2 regions of the Lactovum odontotermitis genome follow, and region 1 is predicted to be linked to the other one. Evidence: predicted binding sites of a transcription regulator. Region 1 holds the regulator's gene; the other holds the start of a gene.

The links. The regulator HrcA, encoded in region 1, represses chaperone genes, less so after heat shock. The targets are predictions, from matches to a motif close to TTAGCACTCNNNNNNNNNGAGTGCTAA.
Region 2: a site for HrcA is predicted at 7,588-7,614, ahead of groES (co-chaperone GroES). Genes of this name have one in related genera too.

What each region holds. Positions count from the first base shown of each region.
Region 1 is NZ_BAAGGQ010000018.1:28,843-37,922, reverse strand. Features, by position in the region: gene ACYQ2E_RS09430 (O-linked N-acetylglucosamine transferase, SPINDLY family protein) at 1-431, shown strand, start outside; gene ACYQ2E_RS09425 (O-linked N-acetylglucosamine transferase, SPINDLY family protein) at 446-2,134, shown strand; gene ACYQ2E_RS09420 (CatB-related O-acetyltransferase) at 2,176-2,949, shown strand; gene ACYQ2E_RS09415 (GW dipeptide domain-containing protein) at 3,388-5,001, shown strand; gene hrcA (heat-inducible transcriptional repressor HrcA) at 5,163-6,182, shown strand; gene grpE (nucleotide exchange factor GrpE) at 6,216-6,812, shown strand; gene dnaK (molecular chaperone DnaK) at 6,890-8,743, shown strand; gene ACYQ2E_RS09395 (DUF4064 domain-containing protein) at 8,883-9,080, shown strand, end outside.
Region 2 is NZ_BAAGGQ010000002.1:164,341-173,420, reverse strand. Features, by position in the region: gene tsaB (tRNA (adenosine(37)-N6)-threonylcarbamoyltransferase complex dimerization subunit type 1 TsaB) at 1-210, shown strand, start outside; gene rimI (ribosomal protein S18-alanine N-acetyltransferase) at 167-706, shown strand; gene rimI (ribosomal protein S18-alanine N-acetyltransferase) at 696-1,142, shown strand; gene tsaD (tRNA (adenosine(37)-N6)-threonylcarbamoyltransferase complex transferase subunit TsaD) at 1,151-2,179, shown strand; gene ACYQ2E_RS02240 (DUF4649 family protein) at 2,209-2,403, shown strand; gene ACYQ2E_RS02235 (SLOG family protein) at 2,403-2,933, shown strand; gene ACYQ2E_RS02230 (phosphatase PAP2 family protein) at 2,970-3,671, opposite strand; gene pepA (glutamyl aminopeptidase) at 3,634-4,704, opposite strand; gene ACYQ2E_RS02220 (hypothetical protein) at 4,802-5,086, shown strand; gene ACYQ2E_RS02215 (thioredoxin family protein) at 5,119-5,436, shown strand; gene ytpR (YtpR family tRNA-binding protein) at 5,445-6,059, shown strand; gene ACYQ2E_RS02205 (glycosyltransferase family 2 protein) at 6,052-6,978, shown strand; gene ACYQ2E_RS02200 (single-stranded DNA-binding protein) at 7,087-7,476, shown strand; gene groES (co-chaperone GroES) at 7,643-7,924, shown strand; gene groL (chaperonin GroEL) at 8,061-9,080, shown strand, end outside.

The DNA of each region.
Region 1 (9,080 bases):
AATTTAAGAAACGCGGCATTACTAAAGATAGATTGATTTTAAGCAACGAAGTTTTCCCGTCACTCTTTTCCGCTTATTCGCAGGCAGATATCGGACTTGACACGACACCATACGGCGGATTAACCATCACGATTGAGCAGGCCTATATGGGACTTTCTGCAGTGACACTGGTAGGAGAGGGTATGCAGTCCAGAGGCACTGGCGCTGTGAACCGAGCGCTTCATCTTGAAGAGGAGCTGAATGCCTATTCGGAAGAAGAATATATCGAAAAGGCCAGTGCTCTGTCGCGAAATATTGAAAAATTAAACCTGATTCACACTGGCCTTCGGGAAAGATTGACAAGTTCGCCGCTTTTCACCGATCGTCGCGGTTTTGCACATGAAGTTGAAGATGGCTATCGCCATATTTGGACAAGGTATTTAAATTCGTAAAGAAAGCAGGGAAAATGACAACGAGCGAAGAAGAACGCCTGAAAAAACGCTGCAATGATCTGGAATTTCTGACGCTTATGCAGGCGGCGGACAAGATTTACCGGCATCAAAATCAGATGGGAGATAAAAAGCGCTCAAATGAGCGTGCAATTGAGATCTACCAGCTACTTTTTAGTTATATTGATGATAGTTTTGCTTGGGATAAGAGTGAACTTTATCGTAAGATAGGCAATTGCTACTATGCCATGGGCGACAGAGACCATGCCCGTATAAATCTGGAAAAAACGCTGAATTATTCGACAACAAATGCTGCAGTGTACAAACGTTTAGCTTCTATTTTTTATGCTTTTGATCAAGATAAAGCCATCGAATACAATAGCCGCGCGTTCACTCTGGACAATAATTTCGCGAATTACAGCAGCCGGAATTTCTTAACTCTTCAGACGGATGCTTACACGCCCAGGGGGGTACGAGAGAAGCTGGAAGAATATGCCTCAGGATGGCCGAGAAAATTTGCAGCCAATGGAACAGTTTATACACATGAACGATTAAAAGTGCGGGGTAAACTGAAGAAAGATAAAAAACTGCGGATTGCTTATCTTTCCTCAGACTTTTATAGTCATACTATGATGAGTTTTATCATTCCTTTGCTTGAACATCATGACAGGAGCAAATATGACATTACACTTTATTCAACGGTAACGCAGAAATATGACAAGGTCACCACTCGAATCATGAAACTCTGCAGTCGCTTCATAGACTGCTCGAGACTGAACAATTTTGAACTTGCTCAGCGGATTTATGAAGATGAAATCGATATTTTAATTGATTTGGGCGGCTTTACATATGGTCATAACCGCAGTTTTGCTTTGCTTTTCAGACCGGCCCCCATTCAGGTTCAGTATTTGGGTTTTCTGGGCACTTATGGATTTAAAGAAGTGGATTATATCATGACTGATAAGTATACAGTGCCCAAAGGCAGTGAGGATTTGTATACTGAGACGCCGATGTACATTGAAGCGGGCATGGAGCGGTTCGGTTTCATGCGGAAAACTGAGCTGCCTGATATTACTCCGCTGCCGATGGAGAAAAATGATTATGTCACTTTTGGTTCTTTTAATGACATTGCCAAGATCACAACAACAACCCTGCGTTTTTGGTCAAAGCTGATGGAAGCTGTGCCGACGGCGCACCTCCTGATTTACCGCTATGGTACACGACTGACACCAGACAAAATCGAGCAGCTTTACCAGCGTCTGGAGAATTTGGGAGTTGCGCGCGAACGGGTTGCGTTCTGTAAGGAGAAGCTGGATCCACATTACAAAGCTTATGATCTGGCTGATATCGGCTTAGATTCCATGCCGTTCGGCGGCTTATCGATTACGATTGAAGCACTGCACATGGGCCTACCGACGCTTTGCTGTCCCGGTGAAGCTTTTGCCTCACGCGGTACTGGGCGTGTCAATAAGATGTTAGGCATTGACGGCGTTTTCAATGCTTCTGACGAAGAGGACTTTGCGCGTAAAGGAGCGGTACTGGCGGCAGATTATGGGAAAATGCGTTATTATCGTGAAAATTTACGTAAAATCGTGCAGGCTTCGCCATTGACACAGGATTTGGACGGTTTTGCACGTTCAGTCGAGGCAGCCTATGTCAAAGCCTGGTGCAAATATGTAGACGAAAATTCCGCTGATAATAAATAACACAATTGCCCTATTCTGTAACGAATAAAACTGGAGATAAAATGGAACACCAAATAGAAGTAAGTGAAGCGCTCATCTCTCTTTTGAAGAGTAAACATATTTATGTACAGCGAGATCTTAACTACAATCGCTTTACTGGTTTTGTTCGTTTTGACGATAGTCTTGAAATTGAAGCTTACTCACAAATTTGCTACTCACGCGGACGGCTTTGGAGCATGGGAACGAGCTCTTATTCATATGGCAGTTCACTGCCATATTCTACACAAGTGGGCAGATTCTGTGATTTGTCTTCGAATATTTCAGTCTTCCCTTACGGACGTCATGATCCGCATCGTTTTACAATGTCGCCGATTGGTCTTTCTAATTATAGTGAAAGGGGTATTGTTCCAATGCAGAGAGGGATAGAGCCTAACGGCGGCTTTATACCAGCGCCTTTTGTTGAACAAAGACCGCCAATCGTAATTGGACATGATGTCTGGATTGGAGATGACGTGCGTATCCGGCCGGGAATTCATATCGGAAACGGCGCTTATATCGGAACGGGAGCTATTATTACTAAAGATGTCCCTGCTTACAGTATGGTTGCAGGAAATCCTGCGACTGTACATAAAAAGCGTTTTTCAGACGATGTGATTGATCAGCTTCAAAAGCTGGAGTGGTGGAACTATCCGTATTGGAATTTTAAGAATATTCACGGTGACGAGCCGATTTGGTCATTTATTGGTAAAATGTATGACTTGATTCATTCGGGGAAGATTCAGAAACATCAGCCGGAGAAATTGACGGCGAAAGATCTTCTACAGTTTGTAGAATGATTAAAAGAGTTTTGATGATGAAAAACTCACTCGGGAGATTTCCAGGTGAGTTTTTTGTTTTCTGCTTAAAAATCTGATTATAATTTTTGAAATCTTTACTTTGGTGTTATATAAGAGAGATATGAAAAACGATTTAAGCAGGAAGTGCGAGAACTCAATTTTCCAATTTACCTGAAAAAACTGAAACTAGCCGATGAAACATATACAGAAGAAGAATATAAAGATGCAATTGTTTTATACAATGAACTCTTTCCTTTTTCTTAAAGAACTAGGCAAATGGGAATAAATATAGGTGTTATTCTCAACGTTTGTGGTTTGTTGTATGAGAGCTTGATATAAAAAATTACAAATAAGTAATGGAAATGAGTTGACAAAGAATGGATGGCGATATAAAATGAAAACGTAACCATATAAATCTGGAATTTTTAGGAGGGATTTATGAAAAAGAAATTCTTGAGGCGTCTGATTGTATCTGTAGCAGCTGTTCTTGCTCTGGGAGGTGGAAGTTTTCTAGAACAGAGTCTATTCAGCAGTCATGACGTTGTAAAGGCAGCAACAACTGCCACTTACCCTTGGCCTTATTCATATGTAGGGCAGACGTCAGTAACTTATAAGGCAAAAGTGGTGACACAAGTCGATGGTCTGTTTACTCCGAGTTTGAGTGCTTCAGATCAGGTTTTGACAACCTCAAGTTATTATGGACAATCTGGATTTGTGGATGCAGAATGGGTAAACGGATCCGTTACTTGGGTGCGGATTGAGTTTATGGATGAAAATAAATTCTGGGTTGATAAGCATTCATTGGCACCAGAGCCCTTTTCATATACGGGCCAAACATTTGCAAATTATCAGGCAAAAGTGGTAACCCAAGCCGATGGTCTATTTACTCCAAGTTTAACTGCTTCAGACCAGGTTTTGACAGCCTCAAGTTATTATGGGCAAACCGGAACCGTGACTGCAGAGTGGGTAAATGGCTCCGTTACTTGGGCGCGGATTGCTTTTTCAGATGGTAGATCTTTTTGGATTGATAGACATTCACTACAAAAATCATACTATCAGGAGAGTGCAACCAGCTACACAGTTGATATGTCAGACGGTGAGTATTGGAAAGACTACATCACGAGCGGAACAAACACGGGTGCGCGTTTCTACACAATCAAAGCTGAAAATAAAAGCGCGATTAATGGTCAATATTATCCTTTGTTTAGCGGAGAATATGGTGATTATTCACATGTAGCGAGCCTCTCAAATACTCAAGGAGGAGTGTACTTTTTAGCGACTAAAGAGAAACAAGTTTCGGCGGGTGGATTTCTCGATACGGCAGTTTATTGTACTCCTGATAATGTTCACTGGTACTGGATTAATAAAAGTGCTTTTAGTGATGATGAATCCTTTAGTCATGATGGAATAACAGCGCATGCGAGCCTGAAAGGAACGGGAACTAATGGGGCAATAAAATGGTATGTCAGTCCGACAGATCCTTTGGCAGCTCAAATAAAAGCGGCGGTTGCACAATGGAATGTTTGGCTGCCAGGTACTTTTGAAGCAAGTCCTTCATCTTCGGCTACGAATGTCAATATTAATATTGATGAAGTAGACCTTGTAAAAACTTATAACTCTACCAATTACATGAACTACTGGGCTATGACGTATATGAATTGGGATTATTATCTTTCAAATGGTTTGATTGTGCAAGGCTCACAAAAAGTACAGATACTGTTAAATAATGGGGCAAGCACTTCAGGAGAAAATAATTTGGTTGCTCAAGCGTCCAATGATAGCCAAGGAGTAACTAACATTATTGAACATGAGATTGGTCATGCACTTGGACTTGATCATTCGAACGACTATCTCCCGACAAACAATTTGATGAATAGTTTTAGTAATGGGACAAGAGATTCAATGAATACCCTTTCTCAGCAACAGCTCAATGTTCTTAAGCTAATTCGCGGTCCGCTTAATTGGACTTATACTGGAATGACGAATAAGACAGCAACCTTAAAAGCAATGAATCCTGATATAGGCACTAGTCAGTCATTCAGCTGTAATTAACAAAATTACAAATATCAAAATTTAAATTAGCACTCTTGTTATTTGAGTGCTAATTTTCTTGACAAAGCGATTTTTCTTTGATATAATAAAAACATAGATTAGCACTCGGCCAAAAAGAGTGCTAATATGATGGTTCGATTGTCATGTGAAAGGAGGTTGTCATGCTTACAGACCGGCAAAAAGAAATTCTGGAACTGATTATCTCTCTGTATGCGCGCGAGCATACGCCAGTCGGCTCGAAGACGCTGCTGGATGCGGTGAAAGCCAGTTCGGCGACGATTCGCAACGATATGAAAGCGCTGGAAGAGCTGGGGCTGATTCAGAAGGAGCATACTTCAAGCGGCCGTGTACCTAGTATCGCCGGCTATGAGTATTACGTGAAAAATGACCTGCATCTGGAGAAAATCAGCGAGAGCGAGCTTTTCCATGTGATGAAAGCTTTTGACGGCGAATTTGTAAGGCTGTCGGACCTGCTGGAAACAGCGGCGAACACGCTGGCAAAATTGACCAATTTGAGCAGTTTTGTACTGAATGTCCCCCAGAAGGAACAAGAGCTGCAGAACTTCGAACTGGTGCTGATTGACGCCCATTCTGTCTTGGCAGTTTTCACTTTGTCGACGGGTGAGGTACGAACCAATCAGTTTGTCCTGCCGCGCTCTTTGAGTGAAAATGATTTGCTGATTATCAAGCGCATCGTCACGGAGCGCCTGCTCGGCAAGAAAATTCTTGACATCCACTACAGCCTCCGCACGGAAATTCCGCAGATTGTCAGCTCCTACTTTGTCAGCCCGGCCACGACAGATGTTCTGAAGGTCTTTGAAGTTATCTTTGATAAGATTTTTGATGAAAATGTTGTGTCTGCCGGCAGGGAGAAGCTTCTGACCAAATCTCAGGACTTTGCCAATGACCTGCTGATTGCCCAGGAGATTCGCCAGATTACGGACAACGATGAGCTCAGGACCGTCAAGTTTGATGACGCAAGCATTTTCAACGGATTGACCTTGATTGCCCAAAAATTCCTGATACCTTATCGGGGCTTGGGAACGCTGGCGCTGGTCGGCCCGGTTGAGCTCGATTACCGGCGGGTGATGAGCATAGCAGATTTGACCGCCAAAGTGCTGACCCTGAAGCTGACGGACTACTACAGGTATCTGGACGGAAATCATTACGAGATTCATTAGCATTGGGGAAAAGAAAGCTGCGCTGAAAACAAAATGACCGAAGAAAATAAAAAGTCCGAAAAACATACCCGGCCGCTGGCTGGAAGATTTAGAAGGAAAAAAATGACGGAAGAAGAAAAAAAAGACAAAGCTGTTGAAGAAACAGCTGCTGAATCCGAAGAGATTCTGGAAGAAGTCGTTGAAGAAGACCTGGACGTCCTTGCTCAGGTTCAAAAAGAGCGCGATGAGCTGGAAGACAAGTATCTGCGTGCGCATGCCGAGATGCAGAACATTCAGCGCCGCGCAACCGAAGAGCACCAGACCATGCTGAAATACCGCTCGCAGGATTTGGCCAAAGCCATTCTGCCGGCCCTGGACAACCTGGAGCGCGCCCTGGCGGTTGAAAGTCTGACAGACGACGTTCGCCGCGGCCTTGAAATGACGCAGGAGAGCTTAATCGCCGGACTCAAACAAGAGGGAATCACAGAGATTCCGACAGACGGCGAGTTCGACCCGAACTTCCACTTGGCAGTTCAAACCGTTGAAGCCGACGATGAACATCCGGCCAACCACATCCAGCAGGTCCTGCAGAAAGGCTACCAGCTGCATGAACGTGTCCTGCGGCCGTCAATGGTTGTCGTAGCACAATAAAATCTTGACCGCAATGTCATTAAACTATGAACGAGTATTAAAAATTACAATCGTTTTAAAGAAAGAGGAAATAAATTATGTCTAAAATTATTGGTATTGACTTAGGTACAACAAACTCAGCCGTCGCTGTTCTTGAAGGAACCGACGCAAAAATTATCGCCAACCCAGAAGGCAACCGCACCACGCCATCCGTTGTCGCATTTAAGAACGGTGAAATCCAGGTCGGCGAAGTCGCAAAACGCCAGGCCATCACGAATCCGAACACCATCAGCTCAATCAAGCGTCACATGGGCGAATCCGGCTACAAAGTAGAAGTCGAAGGTAAATCTTACACGCCACAGGAGATTTCTGCCATGATTCTGCAGAACCTGAAAGCCACAGCAGAAGCTTACCTCGGCGAAAAAGTTGACAAGGCTGTCATCACAGTCCCTGCCTACTTCAACGACGCACAGCGTCAGGCCACCAAAGACGCAGGTAAAATCGCAGGCCTTGAAGTTGAGCGTATCGTCAACGAGCCAACGGCCGCAGCACTGGCTTATGGTCTTGACAAACTTGACAAAGACGAGAAAATCATGGTCTTCGACCTCGGCGGCGGTACATTTGATGTCTCCATCCTTGAGCTTGGCGACGGCGTCTTTGAAGTAAAGGCCACAGCCGGTGACAACCACCTCGGCGGTGATGACTTCGACCAGAAGATTATTGACTGGATGGTAGCTGAATTCAAGAAAGAAAACAGCATTGACTTGTCTCAAGACAAGATGGCACTCCAGCGTCTGAAAGATGCCGCAGAGAAAGCCAAGAAAGACTTGTCTGGTGTCACTACAACCAACATCAACCTGCCATTTATTACAGCTGGCGCTGCAGGCCCGCTCCACTTAGACTTAACGCTCAGCCGTGCAAAATTTGACGAATTGACAGCTGATTTGGTGGAACGCACTCGCATTCCAGTGCAGAAAGCCTTGTCTGATGCTGGGATGAAAGCTTCTGACCTGGACGAAGTTCTGCTCGTCGGCGGTTCAACCCGTATTCCTGCCGTTGTGGAACTGGTCAAGAAAGAAACTGGCCATGAGCCGAACAAATCTGTTAACCCTGATGAAGTCGTAGCCATGGGCGCAGCCATTCAAGGCGGTGTCATCCAAGGTGACTTCGGTTCAGATATCGTCCTGCTTGACGTAACGCCTCTGTCGCTTGGTATTGAGACCATGGGCGGCGTCTTCACGAAGCTGATTGACCGCAACACGACAATCCCTACTTCGAAGAGTCAGGTCTTCTCAACTGCCGCTGACAATCAGCCTGCCGTTGACATCCACGTGCTTCAGGGTGAGCGTCCAATGGCCGCTGACAACAAGACGCTCGGACGTTTCCAGCTGACTGATATTCCAGCCGCACCACGCGGTATTCCGCAAATTGAAGTTTCCTTCGACATTGACAAGAACGGCATTGTGTCTGTACGTGCCAAAGACCTCGGCACTCAGAAAGAGCAGACTATCGTCATCAAGTCTAACTCCGGTCTGACCGACGAAGAAATCGAGAAGATGAAGAAAGACGCTGAAGTCAATGCTGACGCGGATGCTAAGCGTAAAGAAGAAGCTGATGTCAAGAACGAAGCTGAGCAGGTCATCTTTGCCACTGAAAAGACCATCAAAGAAACTGAAGGCAAAGGCTATGACACAGAGCGTGACGCGGCTCAAGCCGCTCTGGACGAGCTCAAGAAAGCTCAAGAGTCCGGAAATGTTGACGACATCAAGTCGAAACTCGAAGCTCTGAATGAAAAAGCGCAGAGTCTGGCAGTTAAGCTCTATGAAGATGCTGCCAAGGCACAGCAAGCTCAGCAAGGAGCTGCTGACGGTGCCGCTGCAGGAGCTGCAGATGCTGAGAAGAAATCAGACGACGACAAAAACGTTGACGGCGATTTTGAAGAAGTAAAATAATCTTTGAACATGTAAAATCTGAGTGAACTCAATTTGAGGACGCTCAGATTTTTTGCTTTGTGAAAAAAATCATGAAGATTGTAGGTTCAAGCTTCATGTGCTATAATTATATATTAAGAAATTATAAGGAGGGCAACTTATGTCCGCAAATAAAATTCTGGCGCTGATTGGCTCAATTTTCGCAACAATTTTTGCAATATTTTACTTTTTCATCGGTTTTGTGGGCGGTTTAGGAGCGCTGGCAGGGAACAGCTACAGATACAACTACTCTGATTATAGCGACTATACCTATAATACTATTTATGCCGTCGTAGGCGTCTTGTTCGTGGTAATGGCA
Region 2 (9,080 bases), on a different contig from region 1:
GCCAAAATCCCGGAGGCGACGATTTTGAGTGAGGCGCCGTTTAATTTGCCGTCGGCTTTTGAGATTGCCAAGTTGGCGGAAAATCTGCCGTCGGTCGAGAATGTGAATGATTTTAATCCGGTTTACCTGAAAAAAGTGGAGGCGGAAGAGAAATGGGAGGCGTCCAGTGGCCTTAGGGCAGATGATAAAGACTTGGTTTCGCGGGTTTAAAAAGCAGGGCTTGCCTGTGAAGTTCAGGCAAACTGGCGATTTGACGGTGCGTCTGGCGGTTCCGGACGATATCAGGGCCTTGCTGGAAATTGAGCGCGACGTTTTCACGGAGATTCCCTGGACTTTCAGTCATTTTCAGCATGAAATTTCTGAAAATCCGCGGGCTGCTTTCATTGTGGCAGAAAAGTCCGGAAAGATTCTCGGCTACATCGGTTTGCGCTGGAATCTTAGTTTGACGGACTTTCATATTTCGAACTTTGTGGTGCGGAAGTCCTCGCAGAACGCTGGAATCGGCAGTCAGCTCCTGAGCGATGCGCAAGACCTGGCGCGCGGTTTGAAGATTTCTCATCTGACTTTGGAGGTGAGCCGGCCGGACCTCAAGGCGCAGGGCTTCTACCGGAAGCGCGGTTTTGAGAGCGCGCGGATTTTGACGGCTTATTATGACGACGGGCGCGATGCCGTAGAGATGGAGAAGGAGCTGAAACTTGAGCTTTAGATTTACAAATAGCCGGGAAATCACAGCGGTGCGGACCGTGACAGAGTCTGTTTTTCGTATTCTGGCAGAAATTTACGGTCATTCTCCTTGGTCGCGGGAACAAATCATGCTGGATTTGGCGCATTCTGGAGTTTGTTATTACTTCGTTTATGATGATGACCTCTTGGTCGGGTTCCTCGCGACACAATGCGTGCTCGATGAGCTTGAAATCACGAATCTGGCGGTTCTGCCTGAGTATCAGCGACAGGGGCTGGCCAGCCGTCTGCTGGCAAATCTGGCTGATTTTCACGGGACTCTGTTTTTAGAAGTCCGTGTGAGTAATCTCTCGGCCCAAGAACTCTACCGAAAGCTCGGTTTCACGCAGTTTAACCATCGCAAGGCTTATTACAGCAGGCCGGTGGAAGATGCTCTGTTACTCCGGAGAATCCAACTATGAAAGAAAAAATGAAAACAACATATATTTTAGCTTTTGAATCATCTTGTGACGAAACCTCAGTTGCAGTGCTGAAAGACGGCTGCGAGCTCTTGTCGAATGTGATTGCGACGCAGATTGCCAGTCACAAGCGTTTCGGCGGCGTGGTGCCTGAAATTGCCAGCCGTCATCATACGGAGCAGATTACCTACTGTATCGAAGCGGCGTTGTCTGACGCAGGTGTTGCGCCGTCGGATTTGACGGCCGTTGCAGTGACGGAGGGACCAGGCTTAGTGGGTGCGCTGCTGGTTGGCATGACTGCGGCTAAGGCTTTTGCCTGGGCGCACGGTCTGCCGCTGATTGGCGTCAATCATATGGCTGGGCACTTGATGGCGGCAAATCTGCCGGATTCCGGCGGGCCGATTGAATATCCGGCGCTGGCGCTGCTGGTGTCCGGCGGCCACACCGAGCTTGTTTATGTGGCGCGTGAGGGAGATTATAAAAAAATCGGCGAAACGCGGGATGATGCGGTCGGTGAGGCTTATGACAAGGTCGGGCGCGTGCTGGGACTGACTTATCCTTCGGGTAAAATCATTGATGAGATGGCGCATCGCGGACAGGATGTCTATCATTTTCCGCGTGCCATGATGAAAGAGCCGGGCTATGAGTTCAGTTTTTCCGGTCTGAAGTCGGCTTTTATCAATCTGGTGCACAATGCGGAGCAAAAGGGCGAAACATTGGATGACGATGATTTGGCGGCGAGTTTCCAGGCGGCTGTGCTTGATATTCTGCTCTATAAGACCAAGGCTGCGCTGGCTGAATTTCCTGAAATCCGGACGCTTGTTGTGGCGGGAGGTGTGGCGGCTAATCAGGGTTTGCGCGAGCGTCTGGCTGATGAGATAACGGCTGTGAAGGTCATTATTCCTCCGCTGCGCTTGTGTGGCGATAATGCTGGTATGATTGCTGCGGCAGCTTATACTGACTTGAAGCAGGCGCATTTTATTGACTTGGCGGAAAATGCTTTTCCGAGCTTGTCATTTGATACAATTGACCCAATATAAAAAAATATAGAAGGAATGAATAATTATATATGAAATTTACTTTTGAACTTGAAAATGGCATGACTTACACGGAAGAATTTGACAGTCCGTCTGACTTTATTTCCTGCCAGTTGTCCGATTTTGATGTCCTTCCGGATGAAGGGAAAATACTGATGCTGGAAGTGGACGGTGAGGGCATTGAGTTCACCGGCACGATTCTTGATTTGTACAATATGTATATCTGATGGCAAAAAGCTTACTGATTGCGGGTTATTCCGCTTTTGACCTGGGGATTTTTAATGAGAAAGACCCCAAACTTTCAATCATCAAAAAAGCCATTGATACACGCCTGGAGAATTATCTCAGCGATGGGCTGGAATGGCTGATTTTCGGCGGAAATCTGGGTTTTGAGTTCTGGGTGCTGCAGGAGGCGCAAAAATATCGTGAGGATTATCATTTGAAACTGTCCACGATTTTCCCTTTTAAGACACATGGTCAAAACTGGAATGAGGCAAATCGGGCGAAGCTGCAGGCTTTTAAGCAGGTGGATTTCGTCAAATACAGCTTTGATGTCTATGAAAGTCCTGGACAATTCCGGGCTTATGACCAGTTTCTGATTGAGAATACGGACGCCGCGCTGGTTTTGTATGATTCTGAGAATGAGACGAAATTGCATTTTCTGGTGGACATGATGCAGCAGTGGCCGGATTATCCTGTCGAATTCATTACTTTTGACGATTTGCAGAATATTGCAGAAAACGACTTTGCTGAGTGAGTAAAGTCGTTTTCGTATATTTATTTACATTTTCTGCTATTTTGGATGTCGCGTACGTTTTGTGTGGGAAAATTTGTAGAAAAGCGGGTAGCTCAGGTGCAGCAGCGCGAAAGCCAGCAACAGTGAGCCAATCGTGTCGGACGGGTAATGCACTCCCAGGTAGACACGGCTGGCCATGACGCACAAAATTAACAGCGCAGCCATTATCCCTAAAAGCACTTGGATAAAATGATTTTTCAGGGAAGAGGCGAGAATGAAGAAGAGCCCGCCAATCAAGGCAGCGGCCATGATTGAATGCCCGCTGGGAAAGGACGGACCGCTCTCGGAAACGAGCCATCTACCGGCAGGACGCGCCCGGCCGATGAGTTTTTTGATTTCCGGATTGATAAGCGTGCAGAATCCGGTGATTAGAAGCAGATACAGGGCTGAAATCCAGCGATTGGACTTTTTAAAGATTAATATCAGTATCAGACAGGCCGCCGCCAAAAAGTAGCCGTATTTCGGACCGAACAGCAGATGGATGATTTTGCCGGCTTCGCTCACACTCGGTGTCCGCAGGCTGAAAACCCGCTGCTGAACGGCTGTATCGCTGATGAAACTGTTCAGGACCAGCGGCCCGTTCTGGAATTTCTGACGCACCATGACGGCTAGAATCAGGAAAAGCAGCAGGAGCACCGCTCCCCAAATGTAATGGAATTTTTTATGCATTTCGATTAATTTTATTAACTTTCTCGGCATCCAGGCTGTTTACCATGGCCTGCAGCATTTTTTGTGCCTGCTGGAAATCATCCAGACTATAAAGCGTCTGGTGGCTATGGATATAACGGGCGCAGACGCCGATAGTGGCAGAAGGGATGCCCTCGCCCGCCAAATGGGCTGCACCTGCGTCTGTGCCGCCCTTGGCAATGTAATACTGGGTTTTAACGTCGGCCGTCTCGGCTGTTTCAATCAGGAAGTCTTTCATTTCCGGCAGCATAATATGACCCGGGTCAAAGACGCGCATTGTCACGCCGCCGCCCATGCGGCCGTTTTCATCGCCGAAAGTGTCTCCCGCCGGCGAGCAGTCAACAGCAAAGAAGAGGTCAGGCTTGAATTTGGTTGTTGCTACTTTGGCGCCGCGCAGACCGACTTCTTCCTGCACATTGGCCCCGATAATCAGTGTTACGCCAAGTTCTTTGTCTTTCAGGAACTCCAGCAGCTCCAGCACTTCAAGGCAGCCGTAGCGGTTGTCCCAGGCCTTGCCCATGACATTTCTGCCGTTGGCGGTGAGAATGGTTTCAGTTTCAGGAACGATGACGTCGCCGGGACGGATGCCGTAAGTCTCGGCTTCGTTTTTATCTGCAAAACCTGCGTCAAAGACAATATCAGAAATGGCTGGAAGTGAAGGCGCACTGCCGCTTCCGCGCATCAGATGAGGCGGCACGCCGCCTGTGATGACAGGGATTTTCTTGCCAGACGAAGTAAACAGGCTGAAACGCTGGGCGCTGACAACCAGAGGATTCCAGCCGCCGAGCGCGACAACGCGGAGTGTCCCGTCAGCTTGAATTTTTGAGACAAGAAAGCCGACTTCGTCCATGTGGCTGGCAATCATGACACGCGGGGCACCCGCGACTTTTGATTTTTTAGTGATGAAAATTCCGCCGAGGCCGTCAAATTCAGGCTGATAGCCCAGTCCCAGCATCTTTTTCTCCAAGTAATCACGCATGGCGGTTTCATGACCGCTGGTTGCCTGAATCTCAGTGATTTCTTTGATTTTACTGAACAAATCCATAAATATTGACCTCTTTCTGATAAAAACGTTTACACAATAATAAGCTTAATAAACTTAAACACTATTATTATAACCTATTTTGTGGTAAAATCATCGTATGGGAAAATTTTGGAAATTTGGCGTCGGTCTGGCTGTCGGTGCGGTTGCGGGCGCAGGGCTTTATCTTGCCTATCAGCAGAATGAGGATAATCTGCGCGCTGAACTGATTGAAGCGGCGCGAGATTACTTTGACGAGGAAGAAATTGATGTCGTCTGGCTTTTTGATGAACCTCTGCGCGAGAATGTTTTCGCCGGCGGTTTAAACTTTGCCAGCGGCAAGTCAATCAGTTTTGAAATTGAAGAAAAATCACAAAAAATTATCAAAGAAGTTGAAAACGCTTGAGTTTAACAGCGCTTGAAAGGAATGAATAAAAAATGATTATACCGGAAAATACCGAGAAACTTAATCAGTTAACGAAAAAGGAGGGAAAATTTGTTTTCTTCTTCACAGCCGGCTGGTGCCCGGACTGCGCTTTTATTAAACCTAAGATGCCTGAAATTGAAGCTGAAAATCCGGAATTTCAGTTTGTTGAAACTGACCGTGACGAGTTCATGGATTTGGCTCAGGAATGGGATATTTTCGGCATTCCCAGCTTTGTAGTTTTAGAAAACGGCAAAGAAATCGGGCGCTTGGTCAACAAAGACCGTAAAACCAAAGAAGAAGTCAACAGCTTTCTCGCAAATTACAAATAAAGGAAAATATGATAGCATTTTTTAACGAAAATATTGGAAATGTCCTGATGCTCGTTGTAGCGGACAACCACGGGGCAGCATTAGATTACGAGCGCAAGGCTGACATTGCGCGCGTTTTTCGTGAAGACACCGGCGAGACGGTTGCCTGGAACTTTTTCGGCGAGGAATTTCCGAAAAATGGTGAAATCACGCTGACTGAGAAGCAGATTTGGAACCTTGAAGATGACATTGCTGCGGCTGGTTTTGCTGAAACCATCGAGGGCGAGGTACATTCTAATTTTGTGGTGGCTGAAATTGTCAAAATGGACGAACATCCGGATTCTGACCATTTGCACATTTGCCAGGTTGATGTCGGAAATCCTGAGCAGCTGGTACAAATCGTCTGCGGCGCGGCTAATGCGCGTGAGGGTCTGAAAACAGTGGCGGCACTGCCGATTTCTCTCATGCCGGACGGGGCTTTGATTTTTGACGGTGAACTTCGCGGTGTGGTGAGTCACGGAATGCTCTGCTCGGCCCGTGAGCTAGGATTGCCGAATGCACCGCAGGCGCGCGGGATTATTGAGTTATCGCCGGACTTAGCGGCTGGTGAGGCCTTTGACGCGGAAGCGATGTGGCATGGATAAAATTTCAGTCATTGTCCCTTGTTACAACGAGGAAGAGAGTCTGCCGCACTTTTTTGCGGCGGCTGAAAAGGTGCGTCAGCAGATGCCGGTTGAGTTTGAGTACATTTTTGTCAATGACGGTTCAAAAGACAGGACGCTGCCGATTTTGCGCGAGCTGCAGTCTGCCCATTCTGACATCGTGCATTATATTGATTTTTCGAGAAATTTCGGCAAAGAGTCTGCGATTTATGCTGGTTTACAGGCCTCGACCGGTAATTACGTGACATTACTCGACGCGGATTTGCAGGACCCGCCGGAAATGCTCATCGAGATGTATGCCAAAATCCAAGCGCCTGACATTGACTGTGTAGCGGCACGCCGCTTTGACCGTAAGGGTGAGCCATGGCTGCGCAGTTTATTCAGCAGGCTTTTCTATAAGATTATGAATCGAATTTCGGAGACGCCTGTTATTGACGGTGTGCGTGATTTTAGGCTGATGACGCGCCAGATGACTGACGCGATTCTCGAGCTCTCCGAATACAACCGTTTCTCAAAGGGCCTCTTCACCTGGGTCGGTTTCAATACTGAATATGTCGCCTATGAGAATCATGAGCGCGTGGCCGGCAGCAGTCACTGGAGTTTTTTCAGTCTGCTGAAGTATTCGATTGACGGTTTTGTCAATTTCTCTGAGGCACCGCTGAATCTGGCGGTCTGGGGCGGTCTGGTTGTCGTGTTCATTGATATTGTTGCTTTGCTGTTTGTTATAGTGCGGGCGCTTGTCTGGAATGACCCGGTCGGCGGCTGGGCTTCAACTGTGGTTATCATTTTGTTCGCCTTCGGTGTGACTTTGCTGATGCTGGGAATTATCGGCAAATACATTGCCAAGATTTTCTCAGAAGTCAAAGGGCGTCCGATTTATATTGTGAAAGAAAAAAAGTAGCATAGGCTATTTTTTTTTTCGAAATTTTTGTAACACTTGCCGAAATTTTGCGTATATAACAGTAGGGAGGAAAAAACCCTGATTATAGAAAATTTTGGAGGTTCAAAAATGAACAAAACACTTCTCATCGGCCGACTGGTCGCCAATCCTGAACTCGTGACAACAGCCAGCGACAAAAATGTTGTCCACACGACGATTGCTGTTAACCGCCGTTACAGGAATCCGGAGGGGGAACGGCTGGCAGATTTTATCTCGCTGGTCATCTGGGGGAAAACCGCTGAAAACTTTGTTTCTTATGCCAAGAAAGGCAGCCTGCTTTCTGTTGAGGGCGAAATCCGCACACACAACTACGAGGACAAGCAGAAGCAGCGCCATTACGTGACCGAGGTCCTCTGTACCTCTTACAACCTTTTAGAAAGCAAAGCCGCAGTGGCTCTGCGGGAAGGCAGCATCAGCACGGAAGAATTAGCGTTGGAGGCCGAAGAACTGCCTTTTTAAGCGGGAAATGACAAATAAATCAGCAAATGAAAAAATTGTTGTTAAATCAGCTGGAAATTTAGACTAAACTGTTGACTATTTTTGACCTTTGCGGTACAATAAGAATGTAAGTTAGCACTCTGCCAATTAGAGTGCTAAAATAAAGAAAATTATTTGGAGGTTGAATATGTTAAAACCCTTAGCAGATCGTGTAGTTTTACGCGTGAAAGAAGAGGAAGAAAAAACTGTCGGCGGCATCGTTCTGGCCAGCAGTGCTCAAGAGAAGCCGCGCACAGCAGAAGTTGTTGCCGTAGGACCAGGCAAACGTAATGAAGAAGGAAAATTAATTCCGCTTGAAGTTAAAGTCGGTGATGTTGTTGTTTTCGCAGAATACGGCGGCAGCAAGGTCAAACTTGACGGCGAAGAATACCTCATCACACGCGAATCTGATTTGCTTGCAGTTTTATAAGATGTGAAACACGCCCGCTATGAAGCGTAGAAAATTAGGAAATCGTGGTTCTGCCCGCAGGGCAGGTTCTGATTTATCTATTTTCCTAGCTTCAGGCGTGTTGAACTCAGTTAATAAGAAAGGTCGATAATCAAATATGTCAAAAGAAATAAAGTTTTCATCTGATGCCCGCTCAGCCATCGTGCAGGGTATCGATATTCTAGCGGATACAGTGAAAATCACGCTTGGACCAAAAGGCCGCAATGTGGTGCTGGAGAAGTCATACGGTTCACCGCTCATCACCAATGATGGCGTTACCATTGCCAAAGAAATCGAGCTTGAAGACCATTTTGAGAATATGGGCGCAAAACTCGTGTCAGAAGTAGCCTCAAAGACGAATGATATCGCTGGTGACGGTACAACCACTGCGACACTGCTGACACAGGCAATTGTACGCGAGGGCTTGAAGAATGTCACTGCCGGAGCTAATCCTATCGGTATCCGCCGGGGAATTGAAAAAGCCACTGAAACTGCCGTTGAGGCGCTTAAGAAACTGGCGATTCCAGTTTCAGGCAAAGATGCAATTGCCCAGGTAGCGACTGTTTCAAGCCGCAGTGAAAAAGTCGGCGAGTACATCTCAAATGCCATGGAAAAAGTCGGCGCAGACGGCGTCATTACTATTGAAGAGTCTAAAGGCATGCAGACTGAGCTGGATGTCGTTGAAGGCATGCAGTTTGACCGTGGCTATTTGTCACAATACATGGTGACTGACACTGAAAAAATGGTGGCAGACCTGGATAATCCTTATATTCTCATCACTGACAAGAAGATTTCCAATATTCAGGAAATCCTGCCGCTGCTTGAGTCTGTGGTTAAGGCCGGTCGCGCACTTCTGATTGTGGCTGATGATGTTGACGGTGAGGCTTTGCCTACGCTGGTCCTGAACAAGATTCGCGGCACTTTCAATGTAGTTGCTGTAAAAGCTCCTGGTTTCGGTGACCGCCGTAAAGCGCAGCTTGAGGATTTGGCCATCTTGACAGGCGGTACAGTCATTACGGAAGAGCTTGGTCTTGAACTGAAAGATGCAACGATTGAGTCACTCGGCTCTGCAAGTAAGGTAACTGTTGATAAAGACAAGACAACTGTGGTTGAGGGCGCTGGCGATAAAGCGGCTCTG